Regions from separate parts of the Streptomyces sp. NPDC005374 genome, predicted to be linked through region 4. Evidence: riboswitches for the same ligand, from Rfam matches in the RefSeq annotation. Region 4 holds a riboswitch; each other region holds the start of a gene.

Region 1 (5,117 bases), on a different contig from region 4:
GTCAACGTGAACACCGACCAGCCGCTGCGTGCCTCCGACATCGCGGTCGGCTCGCTGACCTTCGCCAGGCCCGAGGGCCTGGAGGAGCACGACGAGGACTTCCAGACCGAGATCGCCAAGGCCGCCCTGATGATCGTCCGCATCCAGCCGGACAACATCAAGGACAAGCGCGAGCTCGAGTGGTCGCACGAGGGAATCGTCGCGTACTCGAAGATCTGCACCCACGTCGGTTGCCCGATCTCCCTGTACGAGCAGCAGACGCACCACGTGCTCTGCCCCTGCCACCAGTCCACCTTCGACCTCTCCGACGGCGCCCGGGTGATCTTCGGCCCCGCCGGTCACGCCCTGCCGCAGCTGCGGATCGGCGTGAACGAGGAGGGCTACCTTCAAGCGCTCGGCGACTTCGAAGAGCCCGTCGGCCCTGCATTCTGGGAGCGCGGATGAGCACTACGACCTCCACCGACTCGCGCTCGCGCGAGAAGGCCCCGGCCGGCGAGCGCGTCGCCGACTGGGCCGACGGACGGCTCGGGATCTACTCCCTCGCCAAGTCCAACATGCGCAAGATCTTCCCCGACCACTGGTCGTTCATGCTGGGCGAGATCTGCATGTACAGCTTCATCATCATCATCCTCACGGGTGTGTACCTGACGCTGTTCTTCCACCCGTCGATGAACGAGGTGGAGTACCACGGCAGCTACGTCCCGCTGCAGGGACAGCTGATGTCCGAGGCGTTCAACTCGACCATGCACATCTCCTTCGATGTGCGCGGTGGTCTGCTGATCCGGCAGATCCACCACTGGGCGGCGCTGATCTTCCTCGCCGGCATGTTCGTGCACATGATGCGGGTGTTCTTCACGGGCGCGTTCCGCAAGCCGCGTGAGGTCAACTGGCTGTTCGGCTTCCTGCTGTTCGTCCTCGGCATGTTCACCGGCTTCACCGGTTACTCGCTCCCGGACGACCTGCTCTCCGGCACCGGTGTCCGCTTCATGGAGGGCGCGGTCCTGTCCGTGCCGATCGTCGGCACGTACCTGTCGTTCTTCCTGTTCGGCGGCGAGTTCCCGGGCGGCGACTTCGTGGCCCGCTTCTACTCGATCCACGTCCTGCTGCTGCCGGGCATCATGCTCGGCCTGATGGTGGCGCACCTGATCCTGGTCTTCTACCACAAGCACACGCAGTTCGCGGGCCCCGGCAAGACCAACAACAACGTGGTCGGCATGCCGCTGCTGCCGGTCTACATGGCCAAGGCCGGAGGCTTCTTCTTCCTGGTCTTCGGTGTCATCGCGGCCATCGCGGCGATCGCCTCCATCAACCCGATCTGGGCGATGGGCCCCTACCGTCCCGACCAGGTGTCCACGGGCGCCCAGCCGGACTGGTACATGGGCTTCTCCGAGGGCCTGATCCGTGTCATGCCGGGCTGGGAGATCAACTTCTGGGGTCACACGCTGGTCCTGGGCGTGTTCATCCCGCTGGTCATCTTCCCGCTGGTCCTGGTCGCGATCGCGGTCTACCCGTTCATCGAGTCCTGGGTCACCGGCGACAAGCGCGAGCACCACATCCTGGACCGCCCGCGCAACGCCCCGACGCGTACGGCCTTCGGTGTCGCGTGGATCACCTGGTACCTGGTGCTGCTGATCGGTGGTGGAAACGACCTCTGGGCCACCCACTTCCACCTGTCGATCAACGCCATCACCTGGTTCGTCCGGGTCGCGTTCTTCGTCGCCCCGGTCCTCGCGTTCATCGCCACCAAGCGGATCTGCCTCGGCCTCCAGCGCCGCGACAAGGACAAGGTGCTGCACGGCCGCGAGTCCGGCATCATCAAGCGCCTGCCGCACGGTGAGTTCGTCGAGGTCCACGAGCCGCTCAGCCAGGAGCAGCTGCACACGCTCACGGCGCACGAGCAGTACGAGCCGGCCGCGATCGGCGCCACGGTCGACGAGAACGGCGTCGAGCGCAAGGTGAAGGGTTCCGAGAAGCTGCGCGCCAAGCTGAGCGAGGCGTACTACGGCGAGGAAGCCCAGATCGCCAAGCCGACCGTCGAGGAGTACAAGGAGATCACGAGCGGCCACGGCCACCACTGATCGCTGCCCTCGCCACACGAGGCAGAAGGGCCCCGTCCGAACACCGGACGGGGCCCTTCGCCGTGCACCGGGCTGGATAGGGTGGGGGCAGACTTCCCCACGACATCTGGAGCGGCCCCATGAGCGCTGTGACCCCCGCTGGAGGCGACACCGCGGCGGGCCGTTCCTGGCCCGCCCTCCTCAACGGCCTGCTGGACGGCCGTGATCTGTCCGCCGACGACACCGCCTGGGCGATGGACCTGATCATGCGTGGCGAGGCGACGGACGCGCAGATCGCCGGGTTCGCCGTGGCGCTGCGCGCCAAGGGCGAGACCGTCGAGGAGATCACCGGGCTGGTCCGGACGATGTACGAGCACGCGAACGTCATCGAGGTGCCGGGCCGGACGGTCGACATCGTCGGCACCGGCGGCGACGGCGCGAAGACGGTGAACATCTCCACGATGTCGTCGATCGTCATCGCCGGCACCGGCGCGAAGGTCGTCAAGCACGGCAACCGGGCCGCCTCCTCGGCGTCCGGCGCCTCGGACGTCCTGGAGAAGCTCGGCGTCAATCTGGAGCTGACGCCGAAGCGGGTGGCCGAGGTGGCGGAAGAGGCCGGGATCACTTTCTGCTTCGCGATCAAGTTCCATCCGGCGTTGCGTCATGTGGCCGCCGCACGCGGGCAGTTGGGGATCCGGACCACCTTCAACGCGCTGGGTCCGCTGACCAACCCGGCCAGGGTGAAGGCTCAGGCCGTGGGAGTCGCCGACCCCCGTCTGGCACCGCTCATCGCCGGTGTCCTGGCCGAGCGTGGCAACTCCTCCCTCGTCTTCCGCGGCGACGACGGCTTCGACGAGCTGACCACCACGTCCACGTCCCGGGTGTGGATCGTGCGCGACGGCAAGGTCACCGAGGAGAGCTTCGACCCGCGGGACGTCGGCCTCGAACTGGTCCCGGTGGAGGCGCTGCGGGGCGCGGACCCCTCCTACAACGCCGACGTGGCGCTGCGGCTGCTGGACGGCGAGACGGGGCCCGTGCGGGACGCCGTACTCCTGAACTCGGCGGCCGCGCTGGTGGCTCTGGATCCCGGTACCGGGACGCTGGCCGAGCAGTTGCGGGCCGGGATGGACAGGGCCGCGGAGTCGATCGACTCGGGTGCGGCCAAGCGGACGCTGGAGCGTTGGGTGGCCGCGAGCAACGCGTAGCAGGGCGTCGCGGTCCCGTAGTCCGGACACGGGTTGCGGGACCGCGATCAGTTCCCGTACGTTTCTGTACCAGGTCATGAGTGACAGTCATGAGGCCCCGGCCGACTGTCCGGCAACCCTCCGTCCGTGGCGGGGTGCCCCGGGTGAAGACCAGGCCGTAGGCAGTGAGGTCTACGGCAAGCGCGGGCCCCTCTCGACACCAGGGGTCCTGGTCGTTCGAGGGAGTCTTCCGTGAGCAATCGAATGCGATAGGGCCGCGAGCCCCGCTTCCGCGCACCCATCTCACCTTTCTCTTGTCACGGGAGTTCCCCATGTCCGTCTCCACCGCTGCCTCCGTCCAGACCATTTGTGCCCAGCTGCCCGTTCTGGGTCGGGATGTCACCGTCCCGCTCGTCACGGGCGGCGTGGTCACCTACGCGGCGCTCGACTACGCGGCCAGCGCCCCGGCCCTCCAGCGCGTCTGGGACGACGTGGCGGCCTACGCGCCCTACTACGGCAGCGTCCACCGCGGTGCCGGCTACCTCTCCCAGCTGTCGACCGACCTCTTCGAGAACGCCCGTAAGACCGTCGCCGAGTTCCTCGACTGCCGCGACGACGACCAGCTGGTCTTCACCCGGTCGACCACCGACTCGCTCAACCTCCTCGCCGCCGCCCTGCCCGCTGACTGCCAGGTCTTCGTCTTCGAGACCGAGCACCACGCGAGCCTGCTGCCCTGGCAGGACGCCCGCGTCAGCTACCTCGACGCCCCGCGCACCCCGCGACAGGCCGTCGAGACCCTGCAGAAGGCCCTCGCCGCCCGTGACCCCCAAGGCCCGGCCCTGGTCTGCGTCACCGGCGCCTCCAACGTCACCGGCGAGCTGTGGCCGGTCCGCGAACTGGCCGCCGCCGCCCACGCGCACGGCGCCCGGATCGTCCTCGACGCCGCCCAGCTCGCCCCGCACCACCCCGTGAGCGTCCGTGACCTCGACGTCGACTGGATCGCCTTCTCCGGCCACAAGCTCTACGCCCCCTTCGGCTCCGGAGTCCTCGCCGGCCGCGCCGACTGGTTGAAGGCCGCCGACCCCTACCTCGCGGGCGGCGGCGCCAGCCGCAAGGTCACCCGGCGCGAGGACGGGGGAGTGGACGTGGAGTGGCACGAGAGCGCCGCCCGCCACGAGGCCGGGTCCCCGAACGTCATCGGCGCCTACTCCATCGCGTCGGCCTGCAAGGCGCTCACCGAGGCCGGCTTCGACAGCCTGGTGGCCCGCGAGCAGTACCTGATCTCCAAGGTTCGTGAAGGACTGGAAGAGGTCCCCGAGGTCCGCGTGCTGTCCCTCTTCGGCGACGACGCCCCCCGCGTCGGCGTGATCTCCTTCGTCGTCGAGGGCTGGAACAGCTCCCACTTCGCCGCCGCCCTGTCCGCCGAGTACGGCATCGGCGTCCGCGACGGCCTCTTCTGCGCCCACCCCCTCCTGCGCACCCTCCTCGGCAGCGACCCGCAGGCCCAGGGTGAGTGCGGGGCCCCCGAGGCGGCGCCCGGCGAGAAGTCCCTCAACGCGATCCGGGTGAGCTTCGGCGCGGGCACGCCCGACGAGCACGTGGAGCGGTTCGTGCAGGCCGTGAAGGAACTGGTCGCGGACGGTGCGAAGTGGACGTACCGCACCGAGGACGGCCGCTGCGTCCCGGCCGTCTGACGTACTGACGTCCGGCGCGCGTATACGCTCCCCCTCGGCAGCCGTACGGAATGCAGGGGGAGCCTGGGGTGCAGGAGCTGCGCGAGACGGACCCGCGGACCATCGGGCCCTACGAGGTCCTGGGCAGACTCGGGTCCGGCGGCATGGGCGAGGTGTATCTCGCCGAGGCGCGGGGCGGGCTG
Region 2 (5,117 bases), on a different contig from region 4:
AGCCCTGAGCAAGGCCCCCTCTGGGTCCAGCTGCTCACCCTCGGGCTGATCTTCCTGGTGATGGGATTCATCTGGGACAGCACCATCGGCCTCTTCGCCGGCCGAGTGGGACAGGGACTGGTCCGGGGGCGCCGAACGGCCGTGACGGTGAACATGGTCGCCGGGGTCACCTTCGCCGTCCTCGCGGCGTTCCTCCTGGAGGACGCGCTGACCGCCGCCCTCACATGACGGTGACCCCGCTCCGGGCTGGCAGCCCCCGCGGCCCTGCGACCGGCCCGTGCGCGGCACAGTCACCTACGCCCTTCGCAAGGGACCGGCCAGGCAGGCGATCATGCCGTGACCGCAGGTCACAGGCCGACGGATCGCAGCGGCCGGCCCTTCGCCCGTCCCCGGCCGAACGCGTCGCTCAGAGCTGTCCGCCGCGCTCCAGGGGGATCCTCTCGCCCGCCTCGATCGCGACGGGGAGTCGGTTCTCCGCCGGCGGCAGCGGGCAGGTCGCCAGATCGGTGTAGGCGCACGGCAGGTTCCCGGCGCGGTTGAAGTCGAGGCTCACCCGGCCCTGGGCATCGGGGGCCGCGATCCGCAGGGACAGGTTCGCCGCGTACGTCGTCACGCCCGACGTCCGGTCGGTGAACAGCACCATCAGGCTGCCGGGGGCCACACCGTTGAAGGCGGTGAGCCGGTGAACGGTGCCGTCGAGATCGAACTCGACCTGGCCGGGCGAGTCGTAGACGTGCTCCAGTCCTTCCACCGCCGCGCCGACCGTCACCGGGCGCGGTTGCCCGAAGGGCAGAAAGCGGCCCTCGCGCACCCAGCGCGGGTCCGGATCGTACGCGGGAGTGCTGGTGAACGCCGTTCGCAGCGTGTTGCCGGGGTGGCGCGGGCGCAGGATGTCCTGACCGCCGCGCTTGGCGACCTCGATCAGGGCGTCGCCCGCACCGACGTACAGGCTGTCCCGCTCGGCGATCACTCCGAAGTCGTGACGACCGTGCAACGTCTCGCCGTCGAGGGTGAGTTCCTCGCCCTGATCCAGTTCGACCACCACTCCCCGCGGGGTGCTCGACCAGGCTCCGGGCGCGTCCTCGAAGCGGGCCGGTTCCGCGCTCAGCCAGTGCAGACTGGTGATCGCGAGGAATCCGTGCGGGCCGGCGAGCACCTCTTCCTTCTGCCGGTGCCACTGCTCCCAGTCCTCGGTGAAGCTCTGCCGTTCGACGTCCTGGACGCTCACGCGGACTCCTTCTCTCGGGCCTCTTCCTCCCGGTCAACCGCGACGGCCTCGCCGTTCATCCCGGCCCGCACCGGACTCCGGCGCCCGGTGCGGGAAACATGCCCTCAGAGCAGGTCGAGGGCGTCGAACCCGTAGCTGGGGCTGAGGTAGCCTCCGCCGCCCGCCGAGCCGCTGGCGGCGTCGATGCGCAGGGTGTTGGTGCCGGTCACCAACTGGGCGGCGGGGATGACGTATTCGTACGTGTGGTTGTTGCCGCGGTAGCTGCCGACGGTCAGGGTCCGGGTGGAGGGCTCGGCCGCGGCGGCCGGGATGGCGGAGGTCCAGGTGTCGTTGACGGTGATCTGGGGACGGCCGTTGGCCTTGGCCGTGGTGATACCGATCCGGAGGGTCCGGTCGGCGCCGGCCTGGGCGGCGGCGAGGGTGAAGGACACCTGCAGACCCTGGTTGATCTCCTTGAACTGGTAGGCGGGCCAGGCCGAGGCCGTCGAGCTGCCGATGACGTAGGGGTCGGCGGTCCAGGCGGCGGCGCGGGAGTCGGAGGGGTGGGCGTGGGTGACGAGGGAGGCGTTCTTGAAGCCGGCCGGGGTGCCGTTCCAGTCGCCGATGCGCCAGATGGCGGTGTCGGCGGAGGGGTCGCCTGTGATCGTGATGGTGTGCAGGGTCGTGGCCGCGCCCGCGGTGACCGTGACGTCCTCGGTGTGCACGGCGAGTTCGTCCTTGTAGACGGTGAGAGTGTAGGTGCCGGGCAGGATGCCCTTGACCGTGTACTTGCCGGTGCTCGCGTCCACCTTCGTCCAGTACTGGGCGGCGGAGTTGGAGACGCCGACGACGTAGGGGTGCGAGGTGTCGCGCCCCGCGAGCCCGTTGCCGACGATCCGGCCGCGGCCGCTCGCGCCGGTCCAGCCGGTGAGGCCGAGGGCGTCCACCCAGCTGGTGTTGTCGCGCCCGGACACGGCAGTGGTGGGTGCGGAGCCGTCGGTGAAGGCGAGGACGTACGGGCCGTGCAGCCCGAAGCGCTCGGCCTCCGTCTGCCCCTCGGCGTAGTAGAGGTGTTCGTAGAGCCCGGCGCCTGACTCGTTTCCGTGGCGCAGGAGTTGACGGATGAAGGGCCCGCCGGAGTCCTTCTCCTTGTTGGAGCGTACGACCCAGATCGAGGCGGCGGAGGCACTGAAGCCGAAGTAGTCGTAGTCGATGGTCCGCAGGTCGGAGAAGTGCTTGGCCCTGGTGGTGCCGTCGGCCTTGGCGAAGATGTCGGCGGACTCGATGACGGTGTCGGAGTTGGACCAGGTGTCCGGGTAGGTGGTGGGGAAGACGCCGGGCTTGAGGCGCGCGATGTAGCGGCTGGCGGTGACCGACGTGTCGGCCTTGTAGGTGAACAGGTAGATGTTGTTCTCGCCGCTGCGCGCCGCGTAGTAGTGGATCAGGGTGCCGTGGACGACCTTGACGAGGACGACCCCCGTGGCGGGGGTGGAGATCGACACCGTCGAGGTGCCGAGGCCGCTCTCGACGTGGGAGTTCTTGCCGTCGTACCCCTGGTACTCGGTTCCGTTGTAGACGAAGGACGACAGGTCGCCGTTGCTGTGGTCGATCTTGAAGACCAGTCCGGCTCCGGTGTCGACGACGTAGTGGGTGCCGTCGTCGGTGTAGCCGAAGCTCGCGGCCGAGGACCGGACGGGGGTGGCGAGGGCCAGGACGAGTCCGGCCGCTCCGGCGAGAACGGTGCGGCGGGACAGCGGGCTGTCGTACGGCATGCGAAAAACTCCTGTGACGGGAGGGAGGGTTGGGGAGGGACGACACCAGACTGACCGCCCGCGTGACCCCCGGGAAAGATCGACAGCCGATGGCCATGGAGTTGTAACGGCACGCCACATTCGGTCTCAGCATGCGGAATTCGACGACGAATTCGACAGTTCGCGCACGCCTGCTCGCACTCCCGTACCGATCAGGCCCCGGACCCGCCATTGACGTACGGCGAGAGCGCTCCGTACGATCACGAACGGCATTGAGTGTCAGCGTCAAGCCCTGGCTTGCTGACCGGCAACCCTCCCACGCGGTGGGGTGCTCCAGGTGAAAGCCCGGCGGGGATCGCCGATGACCCCCGCAAGCGCGTGGCCCCGTGACCGGGGCCTGAGATGTGGAGGACCGGTATGCGGCACGGTGGTGACCCCGATACCTCCTTCGTCCTCGCCACGGTGTTCTCCCGGCTCGCGCGCCGACGCCACATCGATCTGAAGCGCTCGACCAGCTGCCTCTGTCAGGCCTGACGGTCCTTCCCGCCGCCGGCCGAGTCCGGCACGCGCCGGTCGTCACCGCACCCCTGCGCGGCTGACCCTCGCTTCCCCTGATCCCTGTCTGCACAGCGCTCCCCCGCCACCGGCGTCGCTCCGGCCGGGGCCGCACACCCATGTACGGCCGTGCCTCGTACGGCACCCCATGCCTGGTGACACGAGTTGGAGAACCCTCCGTGACCGCACTTCCGGCTTCCACATCCCCCCGATGGGCGGCGCTGGCCGCCCTTCTCACCACCAGCGTGCTGCTGACCGCCTGCGGGTCGGGGACCGACGGCTCCGGCACCGGCAGCACCACGCCGAAGTCCGGCGGCACCCTGACCTTCGCGGTGGGTTCCGACGCCGGCTGCGTGGACCCGCAGCAGGTCGCCAGCAACGAGACCATCTACTCGGTGCGCCAGATCGTGGACTCCCTGACCGACCAGGACCCCAAGACCGGCAAGATCGTGCCGTGGCTCGCGAAGAGCTGGGAGATCGGCTCCGACGCCAGGACGTTCACCTTCCATCTGCGATCGGGTGTCACCTTCAGCGACGGTTCGAAGCTGACCGCGCAGGTGGTCAAGGACAACTTCGACGCGGTGCCGAAGCTCGGCGCCCTCGGAACCCTGGCCGAGGGCTATCTGAGCGGCGTCAAGAGCACCGTCGTGGTCGACCCGCTCACCGTGAGAGTGACTTTCGCCGAGCCCAACGCCCAGTTCCTGCAGGCCACTTCGACACACTCGCTGGGCATCGAGTCGTCGGCGAGTGTGCGCAGGACCCCGCAGCAGAAGTGCAGCGACGGAGTGATCGGATCCGGGCCGTTCGTGCTGAAGCAGTACGTGCAGAACCAGTCGGTCACCTTGGCCAGGCGCGCCGGGTACGACTGGGGCTCCTCCCTGTGGTCCAAGAAGGGGGAGGCATACCTGGACAAGCTGGTGTTCAAGGTCGTGCCCGAAGCGGGGGTGCGCGCCGGCAGCCTCCAGTCCGGCCAGGTGGACGCCGTCTCCAGCGTCGGCAAGGCCAACGAAGCAGCGCTCAAGGGCGGCCAGGTCACCCTCCTGCGCCGGGCCAACCCCGGTGTGGTGTTCGGCCTCGGCCTCAACAACTCGCGGCCGGTCCTCGAAGACGCGAAGGTCCGGCAGGCGATCCTGTTCGCCATCGACCGGCAGCAGATCGCCGACGCGGTCTTCCCGACCGGCACCCAGGCGGCGAGCAGCGTCCTCGCCCACACCACACCCGACTACACCGACCTCGCCTCGGACCTGTCCTTCGACGCGGCGAAGGCGAAGTCCCTCCTGGACGCGGCGGGTTGGAAGGCCGGCAGCGGCGGCATCCGCGTGAAGGACGGCAAGAAGCTCGCTCTCACCATCGACTGGATTCCCAACGCGGGAACGAACCAGCCCGCGTTGGAGCTGATCCAGCAGCAACTCAAGGCCGTCGGCGTCGCCGTGACCCTCAAGCAGCTCCAGGTCACCCAGCTTGCGCCGACGCTCCAGTCGGGCGACTACGACGCGGCCTGGGGGAACATCACCCGTGGCGACCCGGACATCCTGCGCAGTTCCTTCTCCACCAAGCTGGCGAACTTCTACCGCGTCCCGGCGGGTGACCTCGACACGGCACTG
Region 3 (5,117 bases), on a different contig from region 4:
CCGTCGCCGTCTGCTCCACGTCGTACGGGTTGACCACGATCGCGTCGTCACCCAGTTCCTCGTACGCCCCCGCCTCCCGCGACAGCACCAGCGCGCACCCCTCGTCGGAGACCACCGGCACCTCCTTCGCGACCAGGTTCATGCCGTCCCGGATCGGGTTGACCAGCGCCACGTCCGCCAACCGGTACGCGGCGAGGGAGCGCGCGAAGTCGTCCTTGACGTGCAGTACGACCGGGGTCCAGCCGGGCGTGCCGAAAGCGTCGTTGATCTCGTCCGCCAGCCGCTGCACCTCCGCCGTGTAGTCCCGGTACACCGCGAGGTCCTGGCGGGAGGGGTACGCGAAGGCCACGTGCACGACCCGCTCACGCCACTCGGGCCGCGACTCCAGCAGCCGCCGGTACGCCAGCATGCCCCGCACGATGTTCTTCGACAGCTCGGTCCGGTCCACCCGCACGATCGTCCTGCGGCCCTCGCCGATCTCCTCGCGCAGCGCCGCCATCCGCTCGTTCACGTCACGCCGGTGCGACCGCTCGCGCAGGAAGTCCGCGTCCGCGCCCAGGCCGTGCACGCCGATCTCCGTGTCGCCGAGGCCGCCCGTGAACTCCGTGGCGCAGGCCGTGAAGGCGTCCGCCCAGCGGCGGGTGAGGAAACCGAGCCGGTCGGCGCCCAGCATGCCCCGCAGGACCTGGGACGCGATGTCGTCCGGCAGCATCCGGAAGTAGTCCACCGGCGCCCACGGCGTGTGCGAGAAGTGGGCGATGCGCAGGTCGGGGCGCAGCTCCCGCAGCATCCCCGGCACCAGACACAGGTGGTAGTCCTGCACCAGGACCGCGGCCCCCTGCGCCGCCTCCTCGGCGAGCGCCTCCGCGAAGGCGCGGTTGTACGTCTCGTACGACGCCCACTGCCGACGGAACTCCGCGTCGAAGACCGGCTCCAGCGGGGTCTGGTAGAGCAGGTGGTGGACGAACCACAGCACCGAGTTCGCGATGCCGTTGTACGCGTCGGCGTGCACGTCGGCCGGGATCGCGAGCATCCGGACGTCGTCCTCGCCGACCCCCTGCCGTACCGCCTCGCGGTCGCCGTCGGACAGCGCCGAGCACACCCACAGCGCGCCGGCGTCCGGTCCGATCGCCGACAGACCGGAGACGAGCCCGCCGCCGCCCCGTTTGGCGTTCAGCGAGCCGTCCTCGCCCACTTCGTAAGAGACCGGGCCGCGATTGGACGCGACCAGCACCTGGTGAGCAGCGCCGTGCGTGGAAGCCATACGCCTCAACCTAGCCCGGTCCGGAACCGCTCAAACGTACGGTTGCGCTCAGTGGGGAGCCGTATACGGAACGCGTGCTCCGGTCACGCGACCTTCCGCTTCGCGTACTCCGCGATCTCCACCATCGGCGGCCGTTCCTCCGTGTCCACGGAGTACGTACGCGGCTCGAAGCCGTCCCGGCCCCGCTCGAACTGGGTGAGGGAGGGCCGGATCATGTGGCCGCGGGCCAACCGGAGCTGGGCGGTGCGGTAGATCGCGGCGGACATCCTCCCCAGGGCCTGGCCGTCCTGGTGGCGGTGCTTGCGCACACCCACGTCGACCTGGGCGAGGGCGTCCAGGCCCACCAGGTGCAGGGCGTCGACCAGCATGCCCAGCTCGACGCCGTAGCCGACGGGGAACGGGAGCTGCTCAAGGAGGCTGCGGCGGGCCGCGTACTCGCCGCCCAGCGGCTGCACGAAACCGGCCAGCTGCGGCCAGTGCATGTTCAGCAGCGGGCGCGCCATGAGCTCGGTGACCCGGCCGCCCTGGCCCGCGGCGCCGCCCAGGGGGCGGTCGTACATGCCCTTGACCAGGTCGACCTCGGGGTCGGTGAGCAGCGGGCCGACGATGCCGGAGACGAAGTCCGAGGAGAACTCCTTCAGGTCGGCGTCGATGAAGCAGACGATGTCCCCGCTGGTGGCGAGGAGGGAGCGCCACAGGACCTCGCCCTTGCCGGGCACGGCCGGGATGCGCGGGAGGATGTCGTCGCGGTGGACGACCCTCGCGCCCGCGGCGGCCGCCACTTCCGAGGTGCGGTCGGTGGATCCCGAGTCGACCACGACGATCTCGTCGACCAGCGGGACCTGCTGCATGAGGTCGTGACGGATCACGGAGACGATGTCACCGACCGTCTCCTCCTCGTTGAGCGCGGGCAGAACAACGCTGACCGTGCGGCCCGTGCCCCGTTTCGCCGCCATGATCCTGTGGAGCGGGCGATCGGTCACGGACCAGGAACGGGTGGCCAGCCAGCGCTCGACTTCGTTCAGCACAGTGCGCGGCTCCTCTGCGTGTGATCTACGTGTGATCCATCTCGCGGTTCGGACGTCTCTCTCAACTGTCCAGGCCGTCGGTTACAGTCTTGAACAACGCGGATGACCATCGCATGTCCAGGGTGGCTCCCCGTTCACAACTTCATACCGCTCATCCAGAGGGGCAGAGGGATACGGCCCGATGAAGCCCCGGCAACCCTCCAGTCGGTTCTCGTAGCGATCGCTGACGATCGTTTTCGCGAGGCTCCCGATTCGGGAAGGTGCCAAATCCGTCTCACGGCGAAGTGCGTCGTGAGGAAGATGAGGAAAGGGCCTCGCCTCCATGGCTGCGCAGACTGTTGCAAGCACCACCGAAACCACCGTAGACCTCGGTCCCGCCGCGGCGCTCAGCTGCCGCGAGTGCGGTCACCGCGTGCCGCTCGGCCCGGTCTTCGCCTGCGAGGAGTGTTTCGGCCCGCTCGAGATCGCGTACGACTTCTCGGCCTACGAAACCGAGGAGCTCCGCAAGCAGATCGAGGCGGGCCCCGCGAACATCTGGCGGTACGCCCCGCTGCTGCCCGTCCCCGCGGACGTGGCGGACAAGCCCAACATCAACCCCGGCTGGACCCACCTCGTCAAGGCCGACAACCTCGCCCGCGAGCTCGGCGTCACCGGCGGCCTGTACATCAAGGACGACTCCGGCAACCCGACGCACTCCTTCAAGGACCGCGTCGTCGCGCAGGCCATCGAGGCCGCTCGCGCCTTCGGCTTCACCACGCTCTCCTGCTCCTCCACCGGCAACCTCGCCGGCGCGGTCGGCGCCGCCGCGGCGCGGGCCGGCTTCCGTTCCTGCGTGTTCATCCCGCACGACCTGGAGCAGGGCAAGGTCGTCATGGCCGCGATCTACGGCGGCGAGCTCGTCGGCATCGAGGGCAACTACGACGACGTGAACCGCTTCTGCTCCGAGCTGATCGGCGACCCGGCCGGTGAGGGCTGGGGCTTCGTCAACGTCAACCTGCGGCCGTACTACGCGGAGGGCTCCAAGACCCTGGCGTACGAGATCTGCGAGCAGCTCGGCTGGCGGCTGCCCGACCAGCTTGTCGTTCCCATCGCTTCCGGCTCGCAGCTCACGAAGATCGACAAGGGGCTCCAGGAGCTGATCAAGCTCGGGCTCGTCGAGGACAGGCCGTACAAGATCTTCGGCGCGCAGGCCGAGGGGTGCTCGCCGGTGTCCGTGGCGTACAAGGCGGGGCACGACGTCGTACGGCCGCAGAAGCCGAACACCATCGCCAAGTCGCTGGCGATCGGGAACCCGGCGGACGGCCCGTACGTGCTGGACATCGCGCGTCGTACCGGCGGTGCGGTGGAGGACGTGAACGACGAGCAGATCGTGGACGCGATCAAGCTGCTCGCGCGGACCGAGGGGATCTTCGCGGAGACCGCCGGTGGCGTGACCGTCGGTGTCACGAAGAAGCTCATCGAGAGCGGTGTGCTGGATCCCTCGCTGACGACCGTCGTGCTGAACACCGGTGACGGTCTGAAGACGCTGGACGCGGTGGCGGGTACGGGTCTCACCGCCACGATCCGTCCCAACCTGGATTCGTTCCGCGAGGCTGGTCTCGCGTAGTCGCGTAGTCGCGTAGTTCCCCGCGCCCCTGGGTGCGCCACCTGACCGGAGGTCTAGAGCATGAGCGTTTCCGTCCGTATCCCCACCATCCTGCGTACCTACACCGGCGGGCAGGCCGAGGTGCAGGCCGAGGGTGCGACCCTCGCCGAGGTCATCACGGACCTGGAGAAGAACCACACCGGCATCGCGGCCCGCGTTCTGGACGACCAGGGCAAGCTGCGGCGGTTCGTCAACGTGTACGTGAACGACGACGACGTGCGGTTCGAGCAGGGGCTGGAGACGGCGACGCCCGACGGGGCCGGTGTCTCCATCATTCCGGCGGTTGCCGGAGGGTGACCGTATGACCGGTCATTACCGTCGGTAATGTCAATTACCGAGTGTTCATCCGATTGCCCCCTCCGCTAAGAAGCGGAGGGGGCAATTCTCTATGGTTGAGCACGGTACAGTTGGGGAAGCTGCGGCTCTCTTCATGCCGCACGCATATGAGTTCTTGCTTCACAGGCGATGAGAAGTAGCCAAACTGTGTGCGCCTTATGTGCGTTATGCGTCCTTTATGGGGCCCGACTTGCCCCGAATTCAGGCGAATTCTCGCTACATTCCGGACCCCTTCCGTCCAGAATTCTCGTCCGATTGACCTGTTGCAGACGGCAGTTGGACAGATACATTCAGCCGCGGTCGACGCGTTCCGGCGCACGCCCCCAACCATGTGGGGGGTGAGGTCTGACCCGGATCCGCGAAGTGCGGATCCGTGCAAGGGCCAGTAATAGGGGAGTTAGGCATGGCTCAGGGCACCGTCAAGTGGTTCAACGCGGAGAAGGGGTACGGCTTCATCGCGGTCGACGGTGGTGCGGATGTATTCGTCCACTACAGCGCGATTCAGATGGACGGCTACCGCACCCTTGAAGAGGGCCAGCGGGTCGAGTTCGAGATCTCGCAAGGTCAGAAGGGGCCGCAGGCGGACATGGTTCGTCTCGCGACTGGCTGAAGCACGCGCCGGGTAACAACAGCGTCGTTCTTCGTTCTTCAATCGGAGGGCTCGTACCCCTGGGGAGTCATGGGTACGGGCCCTTCGGCATGCGCGGGTTCGGTGGGGGCGGGCGTTTTTGCGCAGTTCCCCGCGCCCCTGATGCCTGCGGCGGCCCGTGCGGGTCCGGTGGGGGCGGGCGTTTTTTGCGCAGTTCCCCGCGCCCCTATCGCTGCGGTCCGGTGGGTGGGTCGG
Region 4 (5,117 bases):
CTGACCGGCGATCTTGGTCGGGCTGGGCGTGCTCGCGGTCTGGGTCGCGTGGTAGGAGAGGTTCGGGCTGGGGCCGAAGTAGGCGTCGATCTTGCCGCTGTTGAGGGCGAGATAGAGGCTGGCACTGTCCTGGAAGTACTTGATGGTCAGCTTCTTGCCCTCTTTCTTCAGCTTGCTCTGCCACTCCAGCAGGATCCGCTCCTGGTTGGTGCCGGCGCCGACCGAGACGGTCTGGCCCGCGAGCGCCTCGTAGTCGCCGTCGAAGCTCCACTTCGCGCTCTTGAGCGTCTCGAAGGCGAGGTCGTCCTTGCGGTAGGAGGCGAACTCGTACTTCTTCTTGCGTTCCTCGGTGTCGGTGATGTTGGAGAAGCCGACGTTCACCTTGCCGCTGTCGATGCCGACGAAGAGGTTCTCCCAGGTGAACTGCTTGACCTCGGGCTTGAGGCCGAGGACGGCGGCGACCAGGCGGGCCAGGTCGGGCTCGGAGCCGGTGACGGTCTTCTGGTCGCTGCCTATGTAGCCGAGTGGCGGGGCGCCGGAGGGGAGGGTGCCGGAGCCGATGACGAGCTTGCCGCTCTTCTTGACCGCGTCGGGCAGTTCGGCGCTGATGGACTTGACCTCGGCGACCTTGAGGGCGGTCTCCTTGGCGGCACCGTTGGAAATCTGGCCCACGGTGACCGTGCCGGCGCTGTCGGTCGTCCGGGTGGCGGCGTCGCTGTCACCGCCGCAGGCGGCGAGCCCGCCGGCAAGGGTGGCGACGGCGGTCGCCGCGGTGATGCCGCGTATCAGACTGCGCCGGGAGGGGTGAAGGGGCATGGCTGTCCTTAGGAGTTGGGCCGAAAGGGATGATGGGGGCGAACGGGGTTCAGAGGACCTTGCTCAGGAAGTCCCGGGTCCTCTCGTGCCGTGGCTTGTCGAGGACCTCGGAGGGCGGGCCCTGCTCGACGATGCGGCCGCCGTCGATGAAGACGACCCGGTCGGCGATCTCGCGGGCGAAGCCGATCTCGTGGGTGACGATGACGAGAGTGGTGCCGCTGGTCGCCAGGTCCTTGATGACGGCGAGGACCTCACCGACGAGTTCGGGGTCGAGGGCGGAGGTCGGCTCGTCGAAGAGGATCACACCGGGGCGCAGGGCGAGGGCCCGGGCGATGGCCACGCGTTGCTGCTGGCCGCCCGACAACTGGCGCGGGTAGGCGGTGGCCTTGTCGGCGAGGCCGACCCTGTCGAGGAGTTCGCGGGCCAGTTCCTGGGCCGCCGCCTTGGTGAGCTTCCCGGTCGCCACGGGGGCGGCTGCCACGTTGTCGAGCACGGTCAGGTGCGGGAAGAGGTTGAAGTTCTGGAAGACGAATCCGATGCGGCTGCGCTGGGTCAGTATCGCGCGCTCGCTGAGCTCCTTGAGGCGGTCGCCCTGCCGACGGACGCCGATCAGCTCGTCGTTGACGCTGACGTGGCCGATCTCCGGTTTCTCCAGGTGGTTGATGACCCGCAGCAGGGTGGACTTCCCGGAGCCGGACGGGCCGATGATCACGGTGACCTCGCCGGGGCGCACGGTGAGGTCGACGCCGTCCAGGACGCGGTGGGCGCCGTACCACTTGTGCACGCCGTGCACTTCGAGCGCGACGGGCGTGATGTCGGTGACGGTCATACGGCGGTCTCCCTGCGGATGCGGGCCCCGAGACCGGTGACGGCGGCCCGCAGTTTCTGGAGCGGGGTCGGTGGCAGGGAGCGCGTGGCGCCCCGGGCGTAGTACCGCTCGACGTAGAACTGGACGACGGAGACGGCGCTGGTCAGGATCAGGTACCAGACGGTGGCCACCAGCAGCAGCGGCACGATGTCGCCGGGGTAGGTGGAGCCCATGGACTGCACGGTGCCGAACAGGTCGAGCAGGGAGACGTAGAAGACCAGCGAGGTGCTCTTGATGAGGCCGATGAGCTGGTTGACGTAGTTCGGGGTGATGGAGCGCAGCGCCTGCGGGAAGACGATCCTGCGGAACTGGTAGCCCTTGGGCAGGCCGAGCGCGGCGGCCGCTTCGTGCTGGCCCTGGTCGACGGAGAGGATGCCGCCGCGGACGACTTCGGCCGCGTACGCCGCCTCGTTGAGGCTGAGGCCGATCACCGCGATGACCATGTCGGTGGCGAGCCGGGACTCGTCGAAGGTGAAGAAGGCCGGCCCGAAGGGGACGCCGACGCTCAACGTCCGGTACAGGGCGGAGAAGTTGTAGAGGAACAGCAGGAGCACGATCAGGGGGATCGAGCGCAGCGCCCAGACGTAGGTCCAGCTCACCGCCCGCAGCACCGGGCTCCTGGAGAGCCTGGCCAGAGCGAGCAGGACTCCGCCCAGGAGCCCCAACACCGCGCTGTAGGCGGTGACTTCGAGGGTGATGAGGAGCCCGTCGAGGACGGTCGGCCGCAGGAACCAGTAGCCGAACCGGTCCCACTGGTAGAAGGGGTTGGTCGCCAGACCGTGGACGAACTGCGCCGCCAGGACCAGGACGACGGCGGTGGCGATCCAGCGTCCCGGCCGCCGGAGCGGCAGAACCCGCTGTGCGGCGAGTGGTTGTGACGGGGTGTCGGCTTGCGGCGGTGCCTCGGTGACGGACACGGCGGCGCCTGGGGGCTCACTCATGAGGGGCTCCGGCGGAGTCGGTGTTCCCCGGGGGCACGGCGGGCTCTGCGTACTACGGCGGTAGGACGCGAACGCACGGGCACCGGGGCTGGGCGGGTGACGGCACACCGCGAGCGCGGCGTTCGTCAGGAACGCGGGGGCTGGAGAGGAGAAACGTCAGCCCCGACAGCGGGCACGGCCCGGTGCGGTACACAGTGCGCTGCTGACGCGGAGCAGATCGACGCTCCGGTCGGCCACGAGCACGTCGGTGTACGGCTGTACGCAGCTCTGGGCGCGGCGCGGGGCCGTCCTGGAGGCTGCGTACATGTCCGTCACCGTGTTCTTCCGGCCCCTTGGGCCCTCGCGCTTACCGAAAAGTGATCCGGTCCGGTCGTCACCTGGGGCACCCCACCGCGGAGCGAGGGTTGCCGGTCAGCAAGCCAGGGCTTGTCGCTGACACTCATGACCGTTCTGAGCCGTAGTTAAGACAAATGCCCGAAGGAATGTCAATACCGGTCCAACAGGTGAAACAGGTCCATCAGTTGAAAGGTCAGGACGTGCGGCCGGTGTGCGACGCCCAGTCCAGGATCTGCACGGCGGCTCCGGCGGCCTCCAGGCCCTGGCAGTGGGCGTGGTGCCGGCGGGCGATGCCGTCGAGGTCGAGGTGGGTGCCGAAGGCCGGGTGTGCGGCGAGGCGGCGCGCGTAGGCCCACAGGGTCGGGTGGTCGGCGATGCGCTGCACCGCGGCGGCGTCCAGGTGGTCGCGGTGCACGGTGTCGAGTTGGACCAGGGTGACCCACAACTCGACGTCGGCGGCGGTGACGTGATCCCGGATCAGGTACTTGCGTCCGATGAGCCAGCGCTCCAACGAGCTCAGGGAGTCCAGCAGTTGCTCCAGCGCGGCGGCACGCTCGGCCTCGTCGCCGCCCGCGGACCCGGCGTGCTGGGCGGACCGCTCGATGCCGGCGCACATCCGCTCGACGGCCTCGGTCTCCGACTCCGCCCCGCACGGGTACAACGCCGGCCGGCCGGCGCCGAAGTGCTGGGCGAGGTCGCGGGTGATGTCGGCGGCGTGGGTGCTGACGATCCGCCCCGACCAGGCGTCGCTGAGCACCGGCGCGACGGCCGCGCCGGTGTACCGGTGCGCACTGGCCTCGTAGAGCGGGCGCAACGCGGAGTGCCCGCCGTCGGGACAGTCGGGGACCGGGTCGAGGAAGGTCACGGGACAGACGTCGTCGAGACCGAGCAGACTGTGCACGACGGCGATGCGCAGGCCGTCGGCGCAGGCCGCGGCCACATGGAGCCGGTAGCGGAGCGGCACGGCGTAGTGCCCACTGCGCGCGTCCTGGCCGATCCGGCCGCGAAACGCGGGGGCCGGGTGGGTGGTGGGGACGTGGGCGAGCGGTGTGACGGTCATGAGTCTCCCCGGGATGTCGGTGCGCAGACGTACGCGCGGCGGAAGCGTCGTCGGGCGGGAACAGGCAGCCGTCCCTGTGCGCGACGGCAAGGGCGTGCGGTCCGGGTACGGAACGGTGGGAGCGGCCGGGCTCAGCCCAGGGGCCTGATCGCGCTGCAGACCCGCTGCAGATCGATGTGCCGGCGGGAGGTCAGAAGAGGCGACGGCCGAGACGTACGGCTCACTCGGCCGACGGCCGGTTCAAGGCGCCCCATGTTTCCCTACCTGTTCACTAGGATTCCCATCTGGAGTGTCGATCTGCCACGGGCACACGTCAAGAGGGCGTCCAGTGGGCGGGCAGTGCGCGGGCAGGCTGTGCCGCCGATCGCCCCCCTGGTCAGTGCGACTCGCGGCTGACCTCCGAGCCGCTGGAGCCGAGGAGGAAGTCCAGGTCCGCGCCGGTGTCGGCCTGTTGGACGTGGTCGACGTAGAGCCGCTCCCAGCCCCGCCGCGGGTCGGCGAAGCCCTCCACGGTGGCCGCGTTCGGGGTGCGCGCGGCGAGTTCTTCGGCGGGCACCTCCAGGTCGATGCGGCGGGCCTCAACGTCGAGGCTGATGACGTCTCCGGTCCGTACGAGCGCGAGGGGCCCGCCCGCCGCCGCTTCCGGTGCCACGTGCAGTACGACGGTGCCGTACGCGGTGCCGCTCATCCGGCCGTCGCAGACGCGGACCATGTCCCGCACGCCCTGCTCCAACAGCTTGGTGGGGAGCGGCATGTTGGCCACCTCGGGCATGCCCGGGTAGCCCTTGGGGCCGCAGCCGCGCAGCACCAGGACGGAGTCTGCGTCGACGTCCAGGTCCGGGTCGTCGACGCGGGCGTGGAAGTCCTCGATGCTGTCGAAGACGACCGCCCGGCCCCGGTGGCGCAGCAGGTGCGGTGAGGCCGCCGCGGGTTTGATCAGGGCGCCGTCGGGGGCGAGGCTGCCGCGCAGGACGGCGATGCCGCCCTCCTCGACCAGGGGCCGGGCCCGGGTCCTGATCACCTCGGTGTCCCAGATCGGGGCGTCGTCGAGATGGTCCACCAGCGGTTTTCCGGTGACGGTCAGCGCCTCGGGGTC

What was found. Region 4 has a riboswitch for S-adenosylmethionine ahead of ACFYRX_RS22525 (amino acid ABC transporter permease). Riboswitches for the same ligand answer to the same signal wherever they lie in the genome.
Region 1: another riboswitch for S-adenosylmethionine. It lies ahead of ACFYRX_RS31760 (aminotransferase class V-fold PLP-dependent enzyme); the one in region 4 lies ahead of ACFYRX_RS22525 (amino acid ABC transporter permease).
Region 2: another riboswitch for S-adenosylmethionine. It lies ahead of ACFYRX_RS17955 (ABC transporter substrate-binding protein); the one in region 4 lies ahead of ACFYRX_RS22525 (amino acid ABC transporter permease).
Region 3: another riboswitch for S-adenosylmethionine. It lies ahead of thrC (threonine synthase); the one in region 4 lies ahead of ACFYRX_RS22525 (amino acid ABC transporter permease).

The regions. Positions count from the first base shown of each region.
Region 1 covers NZ_JBIAKA010000014.1:56,413-61,529, reverse strand. The annotation lists gene ACFYRX_RS31775 (Rieske 2Fe-2S domain-containing protein) at 1-444, shown strand, start outside; gene ACFYRX_RS31770 (cytochrome bc complex cytochrome b subunit) at 441-2,078, shown strand; gene trpD (anthranilate phosphoribosyltransferase) at 2,198-3,262, shown strand; SAM riboswitch class IV at 3,335-3,451, shown strand; gene ACFYRX_RS31760 (aminotransferase class V-fold PLP-dependent enzyme) at 3,574-4,935, shown strand; gene ACFYRX_RS31755 (PQQ-binding-like beta-propeller repeat protein) at 5,004-5,117, shown strand, end outside.
Region 2 covers NZ_JBIAKA010000006.1:373,552-378,668, forward strand. The annotation lists gene ACFYRX_RS17940 (LysE family translocator) at 1-228, shown strand, start outside; gene ACFYRX_RS17945 (DUF1684 domain-containing protein) at 407-1,228, opposite strand; gene ACFYRX_RS17950 (rhamnogalacturonan lyase B N-terminal domain-containing protein) at 1,333-2,979, opposite strand; SAM riboswitch class IV at 3,227-3,341, shown strand; gene ACFYRX_RS17955 (ABC transporter substrate-binding protein) at 3,693-5,117, shown strand, end outside.
Region 3 covers NZ_JBIAKA010000022.1:76-5,192, reverse strand. The annotation lists gene ACFYRX_RS40050 (trehalose-6-phosphate synthase) at 1-1,264, opposite strand, end outside; gene ACFYRX_RS40045 (glucosyl-3-phosphoglycerate synthase) at 1,348-2,292, opposite strand; SAM riboswitch class I at 2,441-2,599, shown strand; gene thrC (threonine synthase) at 2,615-3,898, shown strand; gene ACFYRX_RS40035 (MoaD/ThiS family protein) at 3,959-4,234, shown strand; gene ACFYRX_RS40030 (cold-shock protein) at 4,677-4,883, shown strand.
Region 4 covers NZ_JBIAKA010000008.1:359,991-365,107, reverse strand. The annotation lists gene ACFYRX_RS22535 (transporter substrate-binding domain-containing protein) at 1-816, opposite strand, end outside; gene ACFYRX_RS22530 (amino acid ABC transporter ATP-binding protein) at 866-1,645, opposite strand; gene ACFYRX_RS22525 (amino acid ABC transporter permease) at 1,642-2,625, opposite strand; SAM riboswitch class IV at 2,963-3,072, opposite strand; gene ACFYRX_RS22520 (glutathione S-transferase C-terminal domain-containing protein) at 3,155-4,021, opposite strand; gene ACFYRX_RS22515 (putative leader peptide) at 4,153-4,275, opposite strand; gene ACFYRX_RS22510 (IlvD/Edd family dehydratase) at 4,398-5,117, opposite strand, start outside.